2 linked regions of the Phenylobacterium montanum genome follow. Each later gene encodes a partner of the first gene's protein in a complex. Links are inferred from orthologs where the notes say so. Each region holds a gene or a part of one and is shown in the gene's direction. Other genes may lie near its edges. The genes, in order: ccmE and ccmB.

Region 1 (10,530 bases):
CCGTCAATGCGTCAAGCAGGGCGGCTGCGTGCCGCTCAGCAAGGTCATAGCCGAGATCAACCGCCGCTCGCCCGGGCGCGAGCTGGACGCGGGCCTGGAGCAATCCGGCGACCGCATCGTCTATCGCGTGCGCTGGGCCGGCAAGGACGGGCGGCGGATCGACTACATCGTCGACGCCCACACCGGCGCCGTCATCAGCGCCAAGTAAGGACCGAAAGAGACCAGATGCGCATCCTGCTCGCCGAAGACGATCCCGACCTGTCCCGCCAGCTGAAACAGGCGCTGAGCGACGCCGACTATGCGGTCGACCACGCCCCGGATGGCGAAGAGGCTCACTTCCTCGGCGACACCGAGCCCTACGACGCGGTGATCCTGGATCTTGGCCTGCCCAAGATCGACGGGGTCTCGGTGCTGGAGCGCTGGCGGCGCGACGGCAAGACCACCCCGGTCCTGATCCTGACCGCCCGCGGCGCCTGGAGCGAAAAGGTGGCCGGCTTCGACGCCGGCGCCGACGACTACCTGACCAAGCCGTTCCACACCGAGGAGCTGCTGGCGCGCCTTCGGGCCCTGTTGCGCCGCTCGGCCGGCCACGCGGCGGCGACCCTGACCTGCGGCTCGATCCGCCTGGATCCCCGCGCCGCCCGCGCCTCGGTCAACGGCGAGCCCCTGCGCCTGACCTCGCTGGAATACCGCCTGCTGCACTATCTGATGATGCACCAGGGCCGGGTGATCGGCCGCACCGAACTGGTCGAGCACCTCTATGACCAGGACTTCGACCGCGACTCCAACACCATCGAGGTGTTCATCGGCCGCCTGCGCAAGAAGATCGGCTCGGACCGCATCGAGACTGTGCGCGGCCTGGGCTATCGCCTGATCGCCCTGGAAGGCGAGGCCGCCGGCTCGTGACCGCCGGCGTGGCCGGACAGCGGCGGACGCTGAGGCTCCCGCGTCTCCGCTTCGGCCCGCCGCCGCACGCCTCCCTGTCCCAGCGGCTGGTCATGCTGGCCGCCGTCTGGAGCGTGGTGGTGCTGATCGTCAGCGGCCTGGCGCTCACCGCCCTGTTCCGCCAGGAAGCGATCAGCCGCTTCGACCAGGACCTGTTCGACGTGGCCGACGGGCTCTATGCCGGCTCGACGGTCGACGACCAGGGCGAGGTCGACGCCCCGCCCCTGACCGACAGCCGCGCCACCCGGGCCTATTCCGGCAAGTACTGGCAGATCTCCGAGCCGGGACCGGACGGCAAACTGCACGCGGCCCAGCGCTCGCGCTCGCTGTGGGACTCCGAGCTGAAGGGGCCGGAGGGCGGCCTCGCGCAACTGCAGGCCCATCCCGGCCAGCCGGTCTATTACGACACCGTCGGCCCGGCCAAGGAGCCCCTGCGCGCCGCCGCCATGTTGGCCCGCCTGCAGGGCCGCCAGGCGCCGGTGGTGTTCATGGCTGCGGAGGACCGCACGCCCTACGAGACCGATTCCCGAAGGTTCTCCCTGGAGACCGCCGCGGGCCTGGTCATCCTGGGCGTGGGCCTGGTGCTGGTGGTTCTGGTCCAGGTGCGGATCGGCCTGCAGCCTCTGTTCGAGCTGCGCAGCGAGGTGGCCGACGTGCGCACCGGCAAGGCCGAGCGGGTCAGCGGCGCCTATCCCTCCGAACTGCAGCCCCTGGCCGAGGAGCTGAACGCCCTGGTGGCCCACGACCAGGAGGTGGTCGAGCGCCAGCGCACCCACGTCGGCAATCTGGCCCACGCGCTCAAGACGCCGCTTTCGGTCATGCTGGCCGAGTCCGAGCGCCAGGGCGGCCCCCTGGCGGAGCTGGTCGGTCACCAGGCCCAGCTGATGCGCCAGCAGGTCGACCATCACCTGCGCCGGGCCCGCGCCGCCGCCCGCACCCAGGGCTCCCGCGAGCGCACGCCGCTGGAGCCGGTGATGGACGAGCTGGCTGTGACCCTGGAGCGGATCTTTTCCGACAAGGCCGTCGAGATCGACTGGCGCTGCCCCGAGGACCTGGTCTTCCCCGGCGAGCGCCAGGACCTTCTGGAAATCGTCGGCAACCTGATCGAAAACGCCTGCAAGTATGGCCGAGGCCGGGTGCGTGCGATCGCCGCACCCGCTGGGCCGGAGCGGATGACGGTGACGGTCGAGGACAACGGTGCGGGCCTGTCGGAAACCGAGCGCGCCCAGGTGCTGAAGAGAGGCGCCCGGCTCGACGAAACCGCGCCAGGCTCGGGTCTTGGCCTGTCGATTGTCGATGAATTGGCCCGGGCCTATGATGGCGCAGTCAGTCTGTCATCGTCGCCTCTGGGCGGGCTGAAGGTCTCGGTCGAGCTGCCCCGCGCCTGAGCTCAAGTTTAACCTTCGGGAAGCCTTAACTTCGGTTGATCATTATCCAGGCAACAAGCCCGGGATCTGTCCGACTCGATGTCAAACCTCTCGACCAACCAGGCGTCGATCCTACGCTCGATCTTCAGCGCGGCGCCCGACTCCGCCGTGGTCAATCTGGAACAGGCCCTGGCGCACGAGGTCACCCGCGGCGGCCCCATGGCGGAGGTGCACAGCCTGGTGGCCCAGGAGGCCAGTAATCGCCGCGCCCGCAGCCTGGCCTTCATGCCGCTCCTGCCGCTGTGCCGGCCGGCGGCGATCGGCCCCTATCCCAAGTTCCCCTTCGAGACCCTGGCGCTGCTGTGGACCGCCTGCAAGGAAAAGGAGCCCAATGCAGCCCGCGCAGTCGAGGCCCTGGGCCCAATCCGCGACGAGGACGAGCGCGCCTACGCCCACAGCGCCTGTGACGCCGTCTGCCGCATCGCCGCCGAGGGCCTGCGCGGGGGGCTGGCCGAATTCGCCGGCGTCCGCACGCTCCTGGACAAGGTTCCCGGCCGGGCGGAACTGTTCATCAAGCTGCTGGACCTAGCCCCCCTGGCCCGCGCAGCCTTGATGCGGCTGCCCGACTGGATGGGGCGGCTGAACGAGGAGCGGGCGGTGGCGATCCGCATCGCCTACAACGACGGGGTGGACCTGTCCGACGACGGCGGGCCGCGCCTCCTGGACATTCTCTGCGCCCATATGCCCGAGCCGTGGAAGGTGCTGCACCTGATCTCGGCGGTGATGGATCGCCCCACCGATCGCTTCGCCGCCTCCTCGGAGATCGCTCGGTTCGGCGAATTCTACATGGACGACATCGACCGGCGCCTCGGCGAGGGCCGCAATTTCGATCCCAACGGCGGCAGGGCGGCCGGTGTGGCGGCGGCGGAGAGCGTGCATGTGATCGCGCTGGAGATCGCCGAGTTCGAGACCTCGCTGGACATAAGCCGCGACGGCGTGTGGGGCGCACGCATCGCCAAGCAGAAACTGGCCCTGGCCCAGCTGGCCGAAACCCGCCTGGCCCAGATCGACAAGGCTTTGGACCAGGCCCTGCCCCTGACCCAGGTCAAGTTCGGCAAGGGCGTCCGCGGCTTCCCCAAGCTGAACGAAGACCCCTCGCCGCCCCAGCTGAACAAGGCCCAGAGCTATCTCGCCTTCTTCGAGCAGTGCCGCGCGAGCGCCAACCAGGCCGGCTACGGCTCGACCCGCGCCAAGGCCGGCGAGCGGATGGACGCGCGGCTGACCCAGTATGTCGAGGACCTCCTGGAACTGCTGCGCGGCGAAGAGGTGCAGAACCCCGAACGCATCCGCCGCTATCTCGAGGCCGCCGCCGACCTGGTGGCCGTGGCCAAGGGCGAACAGGCCGCCGCCATCATCCGCCGCCGGGCTGCGGCCTGAGCCTTTCGGCGCAGCTCGCCTGATCCAGGTCAAACCCTGCCCTCCCGCCGCGACGCCGCCACCCTGGAGCGAACGACGGATTTGCGATAAGCGGCGCACATGATCTTGTTCTGGGTCGCCGCTTCGCTGCTCGCCTCCGCCTCGGCGGGGCTGATCATCTATCGCGCGTCGCGGGCCGCGGCCCGGGCGGCCGGTCCCGGCGAGGATCCGACCCTGGTGGTCTATCGTCGGCAACTGGCCGAGGTCGAGGACCTGGCCGGGCTCGGCCTGATCTCGCCGGAGGAATCGCGCTCCACCCGAACCGAGGCCGCGCGCCGGCTGCTGTCGGCGGCGGACGCGGCGGAAAAGCCGGCCGACGGCGGCGCGAACGGTCGCCTGGCCGTGCTGATCATCGCCATCGTTGCGCCGCTGATCGCGCTGGGCATCTATATCGTCGTGGGCTCGCCCGGAACGCCGGACCAGCCGTTCGGCCGTCGCCTCGCCGTCTGGCGCAAGCAGGACCCCGGCCAGCTGGACGCCCAGCGCATGGTCGCGGTCTTGCAGGCGATCACCGACGAAAAGCCGGGCGATCCGACGCCCCTGACCTACCTGGCGGAGGCCGAGGCCGCGTCAGGCGACACCTTCTCGGCCGAACGCAATCTGCAAAAGGCGCTCAAGCTGGCGCCGAAGAAGGCCGAACTCTGGATGCTTTATGGCCAGATGGTCGCCAGCGACCAGCCGGGCGACGTGCTGCCTGACGAGGCGCGCAAGGCTTTCCAGACCGCCGTCACCCTGGCGCCCCAGGCCATGGAGCCGCGCTACTTCCTGGCCCGCGACCAGATCGCCACCGGTCATGTCGATCAGGGCCTGGCCGGCTGGAAAGCCCTGCGCGCCGACCTGACCTCCAGCGATCCCCGCGCCCAGGGGCTGGAGCAGGAGATCCTGCTGGTCGAGCGCGACCACGCCCTGCCGCCCGGCGAGCGCACCACCGGCCCGGGCGGCCAGGGGGGCGAGGCTGCGCAGCAGGCCGGCGACCAGAAGGCCTTCATCCGCGCCATGGTGTCCCGTCTTGCCGCCCGGCTCGAAGCGAACCCGAACGATCCGGCCGGCTGGGCGCGCCTGGTGCGCTCCTATTCGGTGCTGGGCGACAACTCGGCGCGCGACGCCGCCCTGGCCCGCGCGCGCAGCCTGTTCAAGGACCGCCCCGGCGACCTTTCCCCCATCGAGGCGGCGGCGCGATGAACCTCAGCGCGCGAACCCGGAATATGGACTAGAGAAGTGGCCATGACCCTGCTGCCCAAATCCCGCAAGGCGCGCCGCCGGCTGGCGGCGGTGGCCGTGGCCGCCCCGATCCTGGCCGGCGCCGCGGGCCTGGCCCTCTACGCCATGGGCGATTCGGTCTCGCTGTTCTATTCGCCTTCCCAGGCTCAGCACGCCCACGTCCCCGCCGGTCGGGCCATCGACCTCGGCGGGCTGGTGGCCAAGGGCAGCGTGGTCAAGAAGACTGACGGCACGGTCGAATTCGCCATCGCCGACCACGCCGCCGTCAGCCGGGTAGTCTATCGCGGCGACCTGCCGGACCTGTTCCGCGAAGGCCAGGGTGTGGTGACCAAGGGCGCGTACCGCTCCGACGGTGTGTTCGCCGCCACCGAGGTCCTGGCCAAGCACGACGAGAAATACATGCCCAAGGAGGTCACCCGGGCCCTGAAGGCCTCGGGCGAGTGGCGCGGCGACGGCGGGCCGCAGACTCAGGCGGCCATGCAAGCCGCGGGCGGCCAATGAACGCGGAGTTCGGCTCTTTCGCCCTGGTCCTGGCCCTGGCCCTGTCCCTGGCCCAGGTGGCGCTGTCGGTCGCCGGGCGGATGCGCGGCTCGGCCGCCCTGACCGGCGCCGGCGAGGGTGCGGCGGGCGGCGCCTTCGCGGCCACGGCCTTCGCCTTCGGCTGCCTGATGATCGCCTTCGTCACCTCCGACTTCTCGGTGGCCAACGTGGCGGCCAATTCGCATACGGCCAAGCCGCTCTTGTACAAGATCAGCGGCGTGTGGGGCAGCCACGAGGGCTCGATGCTGCTGTGGGACCTGGCCCTGACCGGCTTCGGCGCCTGCATCGCCCTCGGCGGCGACAGCCTGCCGCCGCGGCTGAAGGCGACCACGGTGGCGGTCCAGGGGAGCCTGGGCCTGCTGTTCATCGGCTACACGGTGTTCGCCTCCAACCCGCTGTTGCGCGTGGCCTTCCCGCCGGTGGAGGGCAATTCGCTGAACCCCATCCTGCAGGACCCGTTCCTGGCCATCCACCCGCCCTTCCTCTATTCCGGCTATGTGGGCCTGTCGGTGGTGTTCTCCCTGGCTGTGGCCGGGCTGATCGAAGGCCATATCGGCGCGGCCTGGGCGCGCTGGGTGCGGCCCTGGACCCTGGGCGCCTGGAGCCTTCTGACCATCGGCATCATGCTGGGCTCGTTCTGGGCCTATTACGAGCTGGGCTGGGGCGGCTGGTGGTTCTGGGACCCGGTGGAGAACGCCAGCTTCATGCCCTGGCTGGCGGCCACGGCCCTGCTGCACTCGGCCGTGGTCACCGAGAAGCGCGGTTCGCTGGCCGCCTGGACCATCTTCCTGGCGCTCCTGGCCTTCACCTTCTCCATGCTGGGCGCCTTCCTGGTGCGCTCGGGCATCCTGACCTCGGTGCACGCCTTCGCCGTCGACCCCAAGCGCGGCACGCTGCTCCTGATCATCCTCGGCCTCGCCGCAGGCTCCGGCTTCGCCCTGTTCGCCTGGCGCGCCCCGGCGCTCGCCCCCGGCGGCCTGTTCGCCCCGATCAGCCGCGAAGGCGCCCTGGTGCTGAACAACCTGTTCATCGCGATCTCGGCGTTCGCGGTGCTCTATGGCACGCTCTATCCGCTGATCGTTCAGGCCCTGAACGGAAGTGCGATCTCGGTTGGGCCGCCCTGGTTCAACATCGTATTCGGTGGAATCATGTCGGGGGCGATCCTCATCCTCCCGATCGGTCCGCTCCTGGCTTGGAAGCGCGGCGACCTCGCCGGAGCGCTGCAGCGCTTGTGGATCGCCGCGGCGCTGGCGGTTGGCGCCGGCGTGCTGGTTACTGTGCTCAGCGCTCGCCTGTCGTGGCTGCCTATCGTCGGCGTGACCGTGGGCGCCTGGCTGATCTTCGGCGCCCTGGCCGAGCTGGCCGAGCGCATGCGCCTGGGCCGCGCCGGCCCGGCCGAGGCCTTCCGCCGGCTGTGCAACCTGCCCCGCGGCGCCTTCGGCATGACCCTGGCCCATATCGGCGTCGGGGTGTTCATCCTGGGCGCCGCCTACGAGACCACCTACCGCGTCGAGGCCGCCGCCGTGCTCGCGCCGGGCGACCACCTGAAGGTCGGCGCCTACGACCTGGCCCTGAATTCCGTCGGCGACGCCGAGGGCAAGAACTACCTGGCCCAGCGCGGCTCGCTCACGGTCACCCGCGCCGGCCAGCCGATCTGTCAGGCCGCCCCCGAGCGACGGCTCTACGCCCCCGGCCGCCAGTCGACCTCCAAGGTGGCCCTGTGCGAGCACAAGCTGGGCGACGTCTATATCGTGCTCGGCGAGCAGCGACCCGGCCCGCACGGCGGACTCGGCTGGCTCGTGCGCGCATACTGGAACCCCTGGGCGCGGCTGATCTTCGGCGGGCCGCTGCTCATGGCTATCGGCGGGGCGGTGTCCCTGTCCGACCGCCGCCTCAGGATCGCCGCTCCCCGCCGCGCCGCCCAGGTCGCGGAGGCGCGCGCGTGAGGCCAATAAAATTCCGCTCATCCCGGCGAATGCCGGGACCCAGATCGTAAGGCGCTGGTGGAACTTGTTAGAGCGCATCCATAACGAGGTCATAGGCCAGAGCCATAGGATCTGGGTCCCGGCATTCGCCGGGATGAGCGGTTTTGTGAGCCGTATCAAGAGATTGAAATCCGGAAGCGTGGTGGCCCTCGCCGCCCTGGCCATGGTCGCCGCGGCCGCCGACCCGGCCGAGCGGCTGCAGAACCCCTCCCAGGAGGCCCATGCCCGCGCCCTGTTCCAGCAGGTGCGCTGCGTGGTCTGCCAGAACGAGTCGATCGACGATTCCGAGGCCGATGTGGCCCGCGACCTCAGGCGCGCGATCCGCGAGCAGGTGGCCAGCGGCGCCTCCGACGACCAGATCCGCGCCTACCTCGTGGCCCGTTACGGCGAGTTCGTACTCCTGAAGCCGCGCCTCAGCCTCGGCAACAGCCTGCTCTGGCTGGCGCCCTTCGCCCTGGTTCTGGCCGGGCTCGGCGTCTTCGCCTGGCGCGCGCGAAATGCGCCCGCCGCGCCGGCGGACGAGCTGACGCCGGAAGAAGAAGCGCGGCTGCGCAGGCTTCAGGGCCGGTAAGGGGCGACGCCACGCTTGCGCCATGTTTCTATCTCGGAAATAGACGCGGGTGGCGGCGCATTTCGCCCCACGCCCATTGGCGGACGCCCCCGCCGCCCCTAGTTTGAGGACGACCGCGCCCGGCGCTTCCGGCGGGCGTTGACAAGGACCAAGGATCACATGGCTTCGAAGAAGACCGGCATCATCATCGGCGTCGCCGCTGCGGGGGTCGCCGCTGCAGCCCTGGCGGGGGCCGGCGTACGCTGGTCGCCGCATTTCGGCGCCGGCGACAGCCACTTTCTGCCGCTAACGCGCATCTCCACCGGCACCATCTTCTCGCCGCCGCCGGGCGCGCCCCTGTCGTTCGCCGACATCTTCGAGAAGGTCTCGCCAGCGGTGGTGCAGATCAACGTCACCTCGCATATCGACCCGCGGGCCGCCGGTCGGCTGGGTCCGGGCCTGCCGTTCAATTTCGGCCCGCCCGACAACGGCGGCGGAGATGACGACAACAACAATGGCGACGACAACAACGGCAATGGCGGCCAGGGCGGAAACGGCCAGGGCGGCAAGGGCGCCACGCCCAAGGGGCTGAAGGCCCAGTCGGCCGGCTCGGGCTTCTTCATCTCGGCCGACGGCTACATCACCACCAACAACCACGTGGTCGAGAACGCCGAGGACATCGAGGTCACCCTGAAGGACGGCCGCAAGCTGCCGGCCAAGATCATCGGCCGCGACGAGGCCACCGACCTGGCGGTGATCAAGGTCGAGGGCCAAGGCTTCCCGTTCGTCGACTTCGAGAACTCGGCCAAGCCGCGGGTCGGCGACTGGGTGCTGGCGGTCGGCAATCCGTTCGGCCTGGGCGGCACGGCCACGGCCGGCATCGTCTCGGCCTATGGCCGCGACCTGGGCGACAGCTTCGTCGACTTCATCCAGATCGACGCCCCGATCAACCGGGGCAATTCGGGCGGCCCGACCTTCGACATCTACGGCCGCGTGATCGGGGTCAATTCGGCGATCTTCTCGCCGTCGGGCGGCTCGGTCGGCATCGGTTTCGCCATCCCGGCGGACGTGGCCGACCAGATCACCACTCAGCTGATCAAGGGCGGCAAGATCAGCCGCGGCTACCTGGGCGCGACGATCCAGAACGTCACCCCCGAGATCGCCGACAGCATGGGCATGCCCGGCCAGAAGGGCGCCCTGGTCGCCGAGCTCGCCAATGGCGGCCCGGCGCAGAAGGCCGGCATCCAGCAGGGCGACGTGATCGTCGAGCTGAACGGCCACGCGGTCGGCGGCAACACCGAGCTGACCCGCCTGGTGGGCCAGACGAAGACGGGCGACACTATGCACCTTAAGGTGCTGCGCGGCGGCAAGGCCTTGAACTTCGACGTCAAGTCGGGCCTGCGCCCGTCCGAAGCCCAGCTGGCCCAGTCGCAGAATGGCGGCTCGGACAACAATGGCGGGCCGGAGACGCCGGAGAGCAAGACGCCCACGGTGCTGGGCCTGACCCTCTCGCCGCTGGACGAGCAGACCCGCAGCCGTCTCGGCCTGCCCGCCGAGGTGCGCGGGGCTCTGGTCACCGCGGTGAAGAACAATTCCGACGCCGCGGAAAAGGGCCTGCATTCGGGCGACCTGATCGTCCACGCCGGCGACCGGGCGATCAGCGGCCCGGCCGACGTGGTCGCCGCCGCCGCCCAGGCCAAGAAGGAGGGCCGCCCCTCGATCCTGGTCGGCGTGCGCCGCGAGGGCCGCACCCTGTTCCTGCCGCTCAAGATCGGCGAGAAATAGGGCGGCGAATCGCGGGAGCGGGATGGGGAAAGGTGCGAAGCGGTTTTCCGCCTACATTCCGCTCTAAACTGTTCAGAGAGGGAGGCGTCGGCCTTGCGGATCCTGATCGTTGAGGATGACGCCGAAGCCGGCGCCGCCATGGCCCGTGGCCTGCGCGAGGCCGGCTCGGACGTGGTGCACGCGCCGGACGGCGTCGAGGGGCTGAAGGTCGCCGAGGCCGGCGGCTTCGACGTGCTGGTGGTCGACCGCATGATGCCGAACATGGACGGCCTGACCATGGTCGAGACCCTGCGCCGGCACGGCGACCAGACCCCGGTGCTTTTCCTCTCCGCCCTGGGTGAGATTGAGGACCGGGTGACGGGCCTGAGGGCAGGGGGCGACGACTATCTGGTCAAGCCCTACGCCTTCGCCGAGTTGATCGCCCGGGTCGAGGCCCTGTCGCGTCGGCGCGAGACCGGCGCCGTGGCCACCACCTTGCGCGTCGGCGACCTGGAGATGGACCTGATCGGCCGCGTGGTGCGCCGCGACGGCAAGGAGATCGACCTGCAGCCGCGCGAATTCCAGCTGCTGGAATTCCTCATGCGCCACGCCGGCCAGTCGGTGACCCGGACCATGCTGCTGGAAAAGGTCTGGGAATACCACTTCGACCCACAGACCAACG
Region 2 (10,613 bases), 1.1 Mb from region 1 along the record:
AGCCTGGAGACCACCCTCCTCGCCCTCGACCTGGCCTTTCCGCCCGACCTGTCGCGAGCGGAGCGGTCCTCAGCCGTCGTTCTCGACCATGATGGGGGCTGGCTCCGCGCCTTGCCGGTGGAGCGCGGGCGTTGGCGCATCCGGGCGGACCTGGACCGCACCGACCCGCGGTTCCTGAAGCGGGTGGTGGCGGTGGAGGACGCCCGCTTCTACGCCCATCCAGGCGTGGACCCGGTGTCGCTGGTGCGGGCAGTGGGCGCGGCGGCGGTGACCGGCCATGTCCGCTCCGGCGCCTCGACCCTGACCATGCAGACGGCGCGGCTTTTGACCCCCCACCGGCGCAGCGTGGTCGGGAAACTTATGGAGATGGCGCGTGCGGTCCAGCTCGAGGCGCGGTTCTCCAAGCGCCAGATCCTGGCCCTCTACCTGACCCTGGCGCCCTATGGCGGCAATCTGGAGGGTGTGCGGGCCGCGTCCCTGGCCTATTTCGGCCATGGCCCGGAGAGCCTGACCGATGGTGAGCAGGCCCTGCTGATCGCCTTGCCCCAGGCGCCCGAGGCTCGCCGGCCCGACCGCCGCCCCGAGGGCGCCCGCGCCGCCCGCCGGCGGGTGCTGGCCCTGCTGGCCCACCATGACGTCCTGACCCAGGCCGAGGCGGAAGAAGCGGCCGGCGAGCCAGTCCCGGGCCGCACGCCGTTCCCGGCCCTGGCCTGGCAGGTCTCGGGCGAGTTGGCCCGCGCCGCGCCGAGAGGCCAGGCCAGCGTGGTCTCGACCCTCGACGCCAGTCTGCAAACCCGGCTCGAAGCCCTGGCGGCCAGGACCGCCGCCGCGCAAGGCCCGGACGCCACCGCCGCCCTGATCGTGGTCGAGATCAGGACCCGCGCCGTGCGCGCCGCCGTGGCCTCGGCCGGGCGCGACCGGCCCGGGGGCTGGATCGACATGACCCGGGCCCTGCGCTCGCCGGGCTCGGCGCTGAAACCGTTCATCTACGCCTTCGCCTTCGACGATGGCCTGGCCGCCCCCGACACCTTGATCCAGGACCAGCCCAAGCGCTTCGCCGACTACCAGCCGGAGAATTTCGACCGCACGTTCCACGGCCCGGTCACGGCCCGCGAGGCGCTGAACTATTCGCTGAACATCCCCGCGGTCGAGACCCTGGACCGGATCGGGCCGGAGGCGTTCCAGAGCCGGCTGGAGGCGACGGGAGTCAAGCTGGTGCGCCCCGAGGCCGGCTTCGCCGATCCCGGCCTGTCCCTGGCCCTGGGCGGCGAGGGCATCTCCCTGCGCGACATGGCCACGCTCTACGCCGCCCTGGGCGACGACGGCCTGGCCAAGCCCCTGGCCTTCACCGAGGCCGAAGCAACCCAGCGGCCAAAGCAGGCGGGCATGCGCCTGGTGCGGGCCGAAACCGCGCGCCAGATCCTCGACATCCTGCGCGAGACCCCGACGCCCAAGGGCCGGGCGCCCTCGGCCCTGACCCAGGGCGCGGCGCACATGGCCTACAAGACCGGCACCTCCTACGGCTTCCGCGATGCGGTGGCGGCGGGCGTCGTCGGCGGCTACGCTCTGGTGGCCTGGACCGGCCGGGCGGACGGCGGGGCGCGGGGCGGGCTTACCGGGCGCGACGCCGCCCTGCCGCTCTTGTTCGACGCCGCCGACGTGCTGTCAGCGCCCGACGGCGCGGCCCACCCGATCGCCCCGAAACAGGCGCCCTTGGCCCTGCAGAAGCTGCAGCAGGCCAGCGACGGGCCGCGGCTGATCTTTCCGCCGGACGGAGCGGTAGTGCAGGCCGACGGCCTGGGGCCGAAATCCCGCGGCCTGGTGCTGGCTGCGGCGGGACAGCGCCTGACTTGGTACGTGGACGGCGCCGAGCAGCCGGCGGATCAGGCCAGCGGGCAGGTGGTCTGGCGGCCCGCTGCGGCCGGCTTCTACCACTTGCAGGTGGTCGACGACCAGGGTCGTGCGGTCACTGCACGGGTGCGGGTGAAAGGGGAGTGACCCCTACCCCTCGACCAGCGCCTCCAGGTCCTGCAGCCCGCTGACGGTGACGCCGAGGTCGGTGACCAGGCCGTTGGACAGAGAATAGACCCAGGCATGCACGGAAAGGGCCTGCCCGCGCGCCCAGGCGTCCTGCACGAACACGTCCGAGGCGACGTTGCGCACCTGGCGGATCACGTTCAGCTCACACAGGCGATCCAGCCGCTCGCGGCCCTCGGGCAGAGCCTCCAGTTCGTGCCGGTGCTCGGAATAGGTCTCGCGGATCGGATGCAGCCAATGGTCCACCAGGCCGCGCCGCTTGCCGTCCACCGCCGCGGCTATGCCGCCGCAGCCGTAGTGGCCGACGACCATGATGTGCTTGATCTTCAGGACCTCGACCGCGAACTGAAGCACCGATAGGTAGTTGGCGTCCTGTGGCGGGGCCAGGTTGGCCACATTGCGGTGCACGAACAGCTCGCCGGGATCGAGATCGACGATTTCGTTGGCCGGCACACGGCTGTCAGAGCAGCCGATCCACAGATAGTCGGGGGTCTGCTGCCGCTCCAGGCGGCGGAAGAAGTCGGGATCGACCGCGGTCTTTTTGGCAGACCAGGCGCGGTTGTTCTTGATCAGGTCGTCAAGCATGAGGACTCCGGGCTTACATTCAGCGTTCATCCCCGCGAAGGCGGGGATCCAGATCCATTCACCTGCCCGTGCAGGCTGCACCTGGGTCCCCGCCTTCGCGGGAATGAGAAGGGTGTGAGTTGCAGGCCTTAGTGTTCATAACCCAAGGCCTGTCAACCCGCTTGACCTTAGGTAAGTTTCACGGCTGCCCAGCGCCCAGGATGCGGCCGCCGTGCACGCCCTGGACGATCACCACCGTGCTCAGCCCGTCGGCGGTGGGATCAGGAAGTTGGAACGCCTTGGGCCGGCCGTTCCAGGCGCCGAGTCGCACCAATTCGCGCACTACATTGTGCTCGACCACGGTCTGGCCGCGGTTGTCGCCGCTCTTGACCATCACCGGCTGGTCCTTGGGGTCGTAGCGCACCAGCCAGACCTCAGCCCCGCCCTTGATCCGCCGCGCGGTGCCGATCTGGACCTTGCCCTTGGCGAAAACGATCTGAGGCGGTTTGGCGTGGGTGCGGGCGGCCTGCTTGACCAGGGGCATGACCTTGTCGACCGAGACCGCCGCGGTCTCGGCTTCGCCATCCACAACCAGTTGCGGAGTGTAGACCTCGCGAAGGGCCAGCTTCTTCATGTAGTCGCGCTGGCGGTCGGAGAATTCCGGCTTGGCGAAGGTGTCGGCCCAGCCGAGATAGTCCCAGTAGTCGACGGCGAAGGTCAGGGGCAGCACCCCCGGCTTCTGCGCCAGGCCAGCCACAACATCGCCGGATTTGACGCAGGACTGGCAGCCCTGGGCGGTGAACAACTCAACCACGACCGGCGGTCGCGCCGAGGCCGGCGCGGCCAGGGCCGCCGAGATCAGAGCCAGAATCGCAACCGTCGCCGTTCGCATTGCGCCGGACATAGCCGAGTTTTCGCCCGATGCGCCTCACGAGGCCGTGAAAAAGCCCTTCCCCGGACGGGGAAGGGCTCTCGAAGACATAGGACGTGGCCTACGCCGCGTCGCCGCGGGCCAGGTTGCGCAGCACGTAGTTGAGCACGCCGCCCTGGCGGAAATAGTCCAGCTCGGTAGGCGTATCGATGCGGCAGATCACCGGGAAGCGGGCGATGCGGCCGTCCGAGGCGCGGTAGAGCTCGACGGTCAGGGTGCGGCGGGGGCTGAGGTCGCTCAGGCCGCGGATGGAGACGATCTCCTCCCCGGTCAGGTTCAGCTTCTGCCAGCCGTCGACCTTAAACTGCAGCGGCAGGACGCCCATGCCCACCAGGTTCGAGCGGTGGATGCGCTCGAAGCTCTCGGCGATCACCGCGCGGACGCCTAGAAGCTTGGTGCCCTTGGCCGCCCAGTCACGCGACGAGCCGGTGCCATATTCCTTGCCGGCGAACACCACCAGCGGGTGGCCTTCCGACTGGTAGCGCATGGCCGCGTCGTAGATGGCCATCACCTCGCCGGACGGGAAGTGCTTGGTCACCCCGCCTTCGATCTCCGGGGTCACGCGGTTCTTGATGCGGATGTTGGCGAAGGTGCCGCGCATCATCACTTCGTGGTTGCCGCGGCGGGCGCCGTAGCTGTTGTAGTCGATTTGCGGGACCTGGTGGTCCGACAGGTAGCTGCCGGCGGGCGAGGTGGCCTTGATCGAACCGGCCGGCGAGATGTGGTCGGTGGTGATCGAGTCGCCGAAGATGGCCAGCACCCGCGCCTCGACCACATCGGTCACCGGCTTGGGCTCCATGGTCAGGTCCTGGAAGTAGGGCGGGTTCTGCACATAGGTCGAGCCCATGTCCCAGCCATAGGTCTGGCCACCGGCGACCTTGATGCCCTGCCAGTGCTTGTCGCCCTTGAACACGTCGCCATAGCGCTTGGCGAACATCTCGTTGGTCACCGCCTTGCGCTGCAGGGCCGCGACTTCCTCCGAGGTCGGCCAGATGTCCTTCAGGAACACCGGCTCGCCCTTCTTGTCGACGCCCAGGGGCTCGGTGGTCAGGTCGATCTTCATGCTGCCGGCCAGCGCATAGGCCACCACCAGCGGCGGCGAGGCCAGGTAGTTGGCGCGCACGTCGGGGTTCACGCGGCCTTCGAAGTTGCGGTTGCCGGACAGCACGCTGACCGCCACCAGGTCTGCAGCCTGCACCGCGTCGGAGATCGCCGGCGGAAGCGGGCCGGAATTGCCGATGCAGGTGGTGCAGCCATAGCCCACCAGGTTGAAGCCCAGAGCATCGAGCGACTTGGTGACGCCGGCCTTGGCCAGGTAGTCGGTGACCACCTGCGATCCGGGTGCCAGCGAGGTCTTGACCCAGGGCTTGACCTTCAGGCCCTTCTCCACCGCCTTCTTGGCCACCAGGCCCGCGGCGATCAGGACCGAGGGGTTGGAGGTGTTGGTGCAGGAGGTGATGGCGGCGATGACCACGTCGCCGTCGCCCACGTCGAAGCTCTCGCCCTGCACCGCGGTGCGGGGAGCGTCGGCCGGGCGGCCGAACTCGCCGGCCAGGGCTTCGTTGAACTTGGCCGCTGCATCGGACAGCAGCACCCGGTCCTGCGGCCGCTTCGGCCCGGCCAGGGACGGCAGCACCGAGCCGAGGTCGAGCTCCAGGGTGTCGGTGAACACCGGGTCGGCCGCGCCTTCCTCGTGCCACAGGCCCTGCGCCTTGGCGTAGGCCTCGACCAGGGCGACGCGCTCAGGCGCGCGGCCGGTGGCGGCCAGATAGTCGATGGTCGCCTTGGACACCGGGAAAAAGCCGCAGGTGGCGCCATATTCCGGGGCCATGTTGGCGATGGTGGCCTGGTCTTCCAGGGTGAGGTGCGACAGGCCCTCGCCGAAATATTCGACGAACTTGCCCACGACGCCCTTCTTGCGCAGCATCTGGGTCACGGTCAGCACCAGGTCGGTGGCCGTGGCGCCTTCGGGCAGCTTGCCGGTCAGCTTGAAGCCGATCACCTCGGGGATCAGCATCGGGATCGGCTGGCCCAACATGGCGGCTTCCGCCTCGATGCCGCCGACGCCCCAGCCCAGGACCGAGAGGCCGTTGATCATGGTGGTGTGGCTGTCGGTGCCGACCACAGTGTCAGGATAGGCGACGGTGGTGTCGCCCTCGGCCAGGGTCCAGACGGTCTGGGCCAGGTATTCCAGGTTCACCTGGTGGCAGATGCCGGTGCCCGGAGGCACCACGCGGAAGTTGTTGAAGGCCGAGGAGCCCCAGCGCAGGAAGCGGTAGCGCTCCAGGTTGCGCTCGTATTCGCGCTCGACGTTCTGGGTGAAGCTCTTGGCCGTGCCGAAATTGTCGACCATCACCGAGTGGTCGATGACAAGGTCGACCGGGTTCAGCGGGTTGATCTTCTCGGCGTCGCCGCCCAGGGCGGTCATGGCGTCGCGCATGGCCGCGAGGTCCACCACCGCCGGCACGCCGGTGAAGTCCTGCATCAGGACGCGGGCAGGGCGGAAGCTGATCTCGTGTTCCTTGGCGCCCTTGTTGTCGAGCCAGGCGGCGACCGCCTTCAGGTCTTCGGCGGTGACCGAGCGGCCGTCTTCGTTGCGCAGCAGGTTCTCGAGCAGCACCTTCATGGAGACCGGAAGGCGCGAAACGCCGGCCAAGCCGGCTTCCTCAGCGGCGGCAAGGCTGTAATAAGCATAGGTCTTGTCGCCGACCACAAGGTCGCGGCGGGTGTTCAGGCTGTCATTCGACGGCATGGAAGGGGACCTTTCTCTCTGTTCAGGGCCGTCCGAAAACCGGTCACGGGGTCGCGCGCCAGACGAGGCGGACACACAGCGTCCGTCCCTGCGCGGCGTTGTGCCCGCACGGCCGTGGGCTTCATAGCGTCCAGCTACCGCGCCGTCCATGCGGGGCGGCCGAAATCCCTTCCCCCCTTCTCCCGCAGGGGGACAAGGGTGTGATCACCGCCGTCTCCGTCACCGACCTCGCCCTGACCCGCGGCGACCGGCTGTTGTTCGAGGGGTTCGGCCTCAATCTCGCCGCGGGCGAAGCCGTGGCGCTGACCGGGCGTAACGGGGCCGGCAAGACCAGCCTGTTGCGCGCCATCGCCGGGCTGATCCGCCCCCAGGCCGGGTCGATCGCGTTCTCTTGTCCGCACGGCGCTCTCGACTCCGAAGAGGCGCGCAGCCGCGATCTGCACTATCTCGGCCACCAGGACGGCCTGAAGACCGGGCGCACGGCCTGGGACGAGCTCGTATTCCAGGCGCGCTGGACCGGCGGAAGCCTGGCCTCCGCCGAGGCCGCCTGCGAGCGGCTGGAGCTCAATCGGCTGAAGGACCTGGAGGTGCGCAAGCTCTCCGCCGGCCAGCGGCGCAGGGTGGCCCTGGCGCGGCTGCTGGCCAGCCCGCGCAGGCTGTGGCTGCTCGACGAGCCCCTGGCGCCCCTGGACGCTGACCGGCGGACGAGCGTCGGCGAAATCATGCGCGAGCACCTGGCGAGCGGCGGCCTGATCCTCGCCGCCGTCCACGACCCGCTGCCGATCTCGGCGCGCGGGGCGGAGATCGGCGCATGAGCGGGCTGGGCGTCCTGATCCGGCGGGAGTTGGCGCTGAGCTGGGGCCGCGGCGGCGGGCCGATGCTGGCGCTCGCCTTCTATCTCTGCATGGCGACCATGCTGCCGCTGGCGGCCGGACCGGAGCCGGCGCGGCTGGCGGCGGTGGCGCCGGGCTCGGCCTGGCTGGCCCTGGCGGTTTCGTCCCTGCTCAGTCTCGAGCGCCTGTTCGAGCGCGACTACGAGGACGGGGCCCTGGACCTGCTCTCGCTCGGCCCCGCCCCGCTGGAGGCGGCCTCTTTCGCCAAGTGCCTGGCGCAGTGGATCACCACCGGCGCGCCCCTGGCCCTCCTGGCGCCCGTGGTCGCCACCGCCCTCGGCGCGCCCCTGAGGCTGGCGCCGGTGACCCTGATCGCCGCCCTGGCCGGCGGGCTCGGCTTTTCCTTCTGCGGTGGGGTCGGCGCGGCGCTGAGCCTGGGCAGCCGGCGCGGCGGGGTCCTGATCGCCGTCATCGTCCTGCCCCTGTTCGCCCCGCCGGTGATCTTCGGCGCCGGGGCGATCGAGGCCTATGCGGCGGGCCTGCCGTGGGTCAACGCCCTGTTGTTCCTCGTCGCCTACAGCTTGGCCTTCGTCGGCCTCGGCCCCTTCGCCATGGCCGCGGCGTGCCGCAACGCCCTGTCATGAACTTTTCCCCGATTGCGCCAGATCAACGGCGCGCGGCGCCTGCGCGCCCAAGCCCGCTTTCGCCCGTCCATCGGAGGCTTTAGAACCGCCGCAATGATCGCCTTCCTGACCAACCCTCAGCGATTCATGGCCTTCTCGGCCTGGGCGGCGCCGCTCCTGGGCGTGTTGGCGGCGTTGGGGATCGCGGTCGGACTGTGGTTCGACTTCGCCGCTCCGCCGGACTACCAGCAGGGCTACACCGTGCATCTGATGTTCATACACGTGCCGGCGGCCTGGCTCAGCCTGTTCGTCTATGCCTGCTTAGGGATCGCAAGCTTCCTGGGCCTGGTGTTCCGCGTCGCCCTGGCCGACGCCGCCGCCCGCGCGGCCGCGCCCCTGGGCGCCGCCTTCACCCTCCTGGCCCTGGCCACCGGTTCGCTGTGGGGCCGGCCGATGTGGGGCACATGGTGGGAGTGGGACGCGCGGATGACTTCTGTGCTGGTGCTGTTCCTGTTCTACCTCGGCTACATGGCCCTGCAGGCGGCGATCGACGACGAGGCCAAGTCGGCCCGGGCCTGCGCCATCCTGGCCCTGGTGGGGCTGATCAACCTGCCGATCGTCCACTACTCGGTGAGTTGGTGGAACACCCTGCACCAGGGATCGTCCGTGTTCCGCGCCGGCGGGCCGACCATGCCGCCGGTCTATCTGATCCCGCTGCTGACCCTGGCGCTGGCCTATACCGCCGCCTTCGGCGCTCTGTGGCTGGTGCGCATCCGCGCCGAGGTCTGGCGCCGGCGGGCCAACGTTCTCGCGCTTCGGGCCGCAGGCTGACCATGCTGGATTTCAATGCCGGGAAGTACGCCCTCTTCGTCTGGTCGGCCTACGGGCTGACGGCGCTGGTGTTCGCAGGCCTGATCCTCGACAGCCTGATCGGCGCCCGCCGTTGGAAGCGCGAAGTCGAGAAGCGCGAGGAGGAGGCCCGATGAAGCGCTGGATCGCCTTCCTGCCCCTGGCCGCCCTTCTGGTCCTCGGTGGCCTGTTCGCCGCCTACGGCCTGCGCCACGACCCGCGCTATATCCCCAACGCCCGGGTCGGTCAGGCCATGCCCGACGCGGTGCTGCCGCCGCTGTCCGGCGGCGCGCCGGTGCGGCTCTCCAGCGTGGTGCAACCCGCGACGCTGGTGAACTTCTACGCCTCCTGGTGCGCGCCCTGCATCCAGGAAGAGCCGACCCTGATGGCGCTCAAGGCCGAAGGGGTGCGCATCGTCGGCGTGGCCTGGAAGGACGACCCGCAAAAGACCCGCGCCCATTTGGCGCAGCATGGCGATCCCTACGCCCTGACCCTGGTCGACCGGGACGGCAGAACCGGCGTGGATTTCGGGGTTTCCGGGGTTCCCGAGACCTATTTGATCGGGGCCGACGGCAAGATTTTGGCCAAGGTGGCCGAGCCCCTGACCGCCGACAGCGCCGAGCAACTGCTTGAGCGTAGCGGCGGCAAGCGTTAACCTCTCGCTAACCATGTCTGTTAAGTGTTGCGGGATCGCCCGCAGCCGCAGTTTGGAAAGCGAGTCTTGGCCGTTCAACCGCCCCGCCCAGGCGTCACGCCCCAGCTGCCGGCCCGCACCGGCCAGGCCGGCGGCGCGCGTGCGGCGGCCCAGCGGGCCTTCTTCGACGCGGCGCTGAACAAGACCTCGGCGACCAGCGCGCCGGTGGTGGCGCAGAAGGTCCAGGCTCCGCCGCCTCAGCCCGGCGTCACCCGCCTACGCGCCGAGACCGTGCAACAGCCTCAGGAACAGCCGACCCGCATCCTGCGGCCGGGCTCCCTGCTCGACATCAAGGTTTAAGAGCGGCTCAGGCCGCGCCGGCGGTCTCGAGAGCGGCGGCCTTTTTCGGCTTCTTGGCCTTGTCGGCCTTTTCCGGCTTCTCCGCCTTGGGCGGCTTCTCGGCCTTGGCCGGCTTGACGGGCTTTTCCGCCTTGGCCTTGGCCGCCTTTTCCGCCTTGCCCGGTTTGTCCTTCTTCTTGCCCTTGGGCGCAGCTTCCGGCTCGTCGTGCAGCTGCTCGGCGGCGTGGCTCATCTCCTTGAGCACGTCGAGGAAGGCGTCGCGCTTGCGCGAGGGCAGGAGCTTGAGGATCCGCTCGTCGGCGGCGGCCACCCGGGGCGAAGCCAGGTCCAGGGCGGCGCGGCCCTGGTCAGTCAGGCGCACGGTGTTGGCGCGGGCGTCGGTGGCCGAGCGCTGGCGAGCCAAAAGGCTCTTGCCGATCATCCGGGCAACCAGGTCGGCCAGGGTGGAGCGGTCGATGCCGGTAGTCCGCACCAGGTCGGTCTGGGTCAGGCCCTCGTGCGCCGCCACCGCCGCCAGCACCGCATATTGCCGTTGGGTCACGGCGTCGGGGCCGATCTCCTCGGCGTAGATGTCCAGGGCCACCTGCAGCGCCCGGTGCAGCAGATGACTGGGCGACCGCTCCAGCGCCTTGCTGCCGTCGAGCTTCCTGGAGCCCTTCTTGCCGTCCCCCTTGGCCTTAGCCTTAGCCATCGCTCAGGTCCCCGTGGTGGTTTGGCGGCCTTTTATCAGCCGTGTGCGTCGGTTTGACGACACAATCTTCCGTGCACGGGCAATGAAAGAGGCCCGTCAGGACTCGGACGGGGGCGGCGGAGGTTGGTGCGTGTGCAGATGCTTCATCATCAGCGGGGTCTGGGTCAGGGAGAACAGCACCGCCAGGACCCACAGGCCAGGCATGCGGAACACCACCCACACCGCATCCGGCTGGGTGCGCCAGATGATCTCGTTCAGGGCCGCCATGGACAGGAAGAACAGGGCGTAGCGCAGGGTCAGGGTCCGCCAGGCCTCGTCGGGTAGGGCGATGGCCTCGCC

Evidence for each region.
Region 2: the proteins of ccmE (region 1) and ccmB are in contact, whole or in part, in a solved structure (PDB 8CE8), measured with the Escherichia coli proteins. The link is inferred for Phenylobacterium montanum from one-to-one orthologs.

The regions. Positions count from the first base shown.
Region 1 is NZ_CP073078.1:3,007,556-3,018,085, forward strand. Bases 3,877-6,761 are described here. They hold ccmE (cytochrome c maturation protein CcmE), read left to right. Parts: upstream 3,877-5,012; coding sequence 5,013-5,510; downstream 5,511-6,761. Other genes in these bases: ccmI (c-type cytochrome biogenesis protein CcmI), read left to right, coding at 3,877-4,970; KCG34_RS13470 (heme lyase CcmF/NrfE family subunit), read left to right, coding at 5,507-6,761. Outside these bases: KCG34_RS13440 (PepSY domain-containing protein), read left to right, coding at 1-208; KCG34_RS13445 (response regulator transcription factor), read left to right, coding at 226-906; KCG34_RS13450 (sensor histidine kinase), read left to right, coding at 999-2,333; KCG34_RS13455 (hypothetical protein), read left to right, coding at 2,412-3,749; more of ccmI, read left to right, coding at 3,849-3,876; more of KCG34_RS13470, read left to right, coding at 6,762-7,495; KCG34_RS13475 (cytochrome c-type biogenesis protein), read left to right, coding at 7,641-8,105; KCG34_RS13480 (Do family serine endopeptidase), read left to right, coding at 8,265-9,869; KCG34_RS13485 (response regulator transcription factor), read left to right, coding at 9,963-10,530. UniProt on the Escherichia coli protein: Heme chaperone required for the biogenesis of c-type cytochromes. Transiently binds heme delivered by CcmC and transfers the heme to apo-cytochromes in a process facilitated by CcmF and CcmH.
Region 2 is NZ_CP073078.1:4,057,668-4,068,280, forward strand. What follows is about bases 5,961-8,928. They hold ccmB (heme exporter protein CcmB), read left to right. Parts: upstream 5,961-7,095; coding sequence 7,096-7,761; downstream 7,762-8,928. Other genes in these bases: acnA (aconitate hydratase AcnA), read right to left, coding at 5,961-6,284; ccmA (heme ABC exporter ATP-binding protein CcmA), read left to right, coding at 6,485-7,099; KCG34_RS18440 (heme ABC transporter permease), read left to right, coding at 7,855-8,571; ccmD (heme exporter protein CcmD), read left to right, coding at 8,574-8,726; KCG34_RS18450 (redoxin family protein), read left to right, coding at 8,723-8,928. Outside these bases: pbpC (penicillin-binding protein 1C), read left to right, coding at 1-1,998; KCG34_RS18415 (carbonic anhydrase), read right to left, coding at 2,002-2,622; KCG34_RS18420 (DUF1223 domain-containing protein), read right to left, coding at 2,801-3,505; more of acnA, read right to left, coding at 3,594-5,960; more of KCG34_RS18450, read left to right, coding at 8,929-9,244; KCG34_RS18455 (hypothetical protein), read left to right, coding at 9,311-9,583; KCG34_RS18460 (MarR family winged helix-turn-helix transcriptional regulator), read right to left, coding at 9,591-10,274; KCG34_RS18465 (inner membrane-spanning protein YciB), read right to left, coding at 10,371-10,613. UniProt on the Escherichia coli protein: Required for the export of heme to the periplasm for the biogenesis of c-type cytochromes.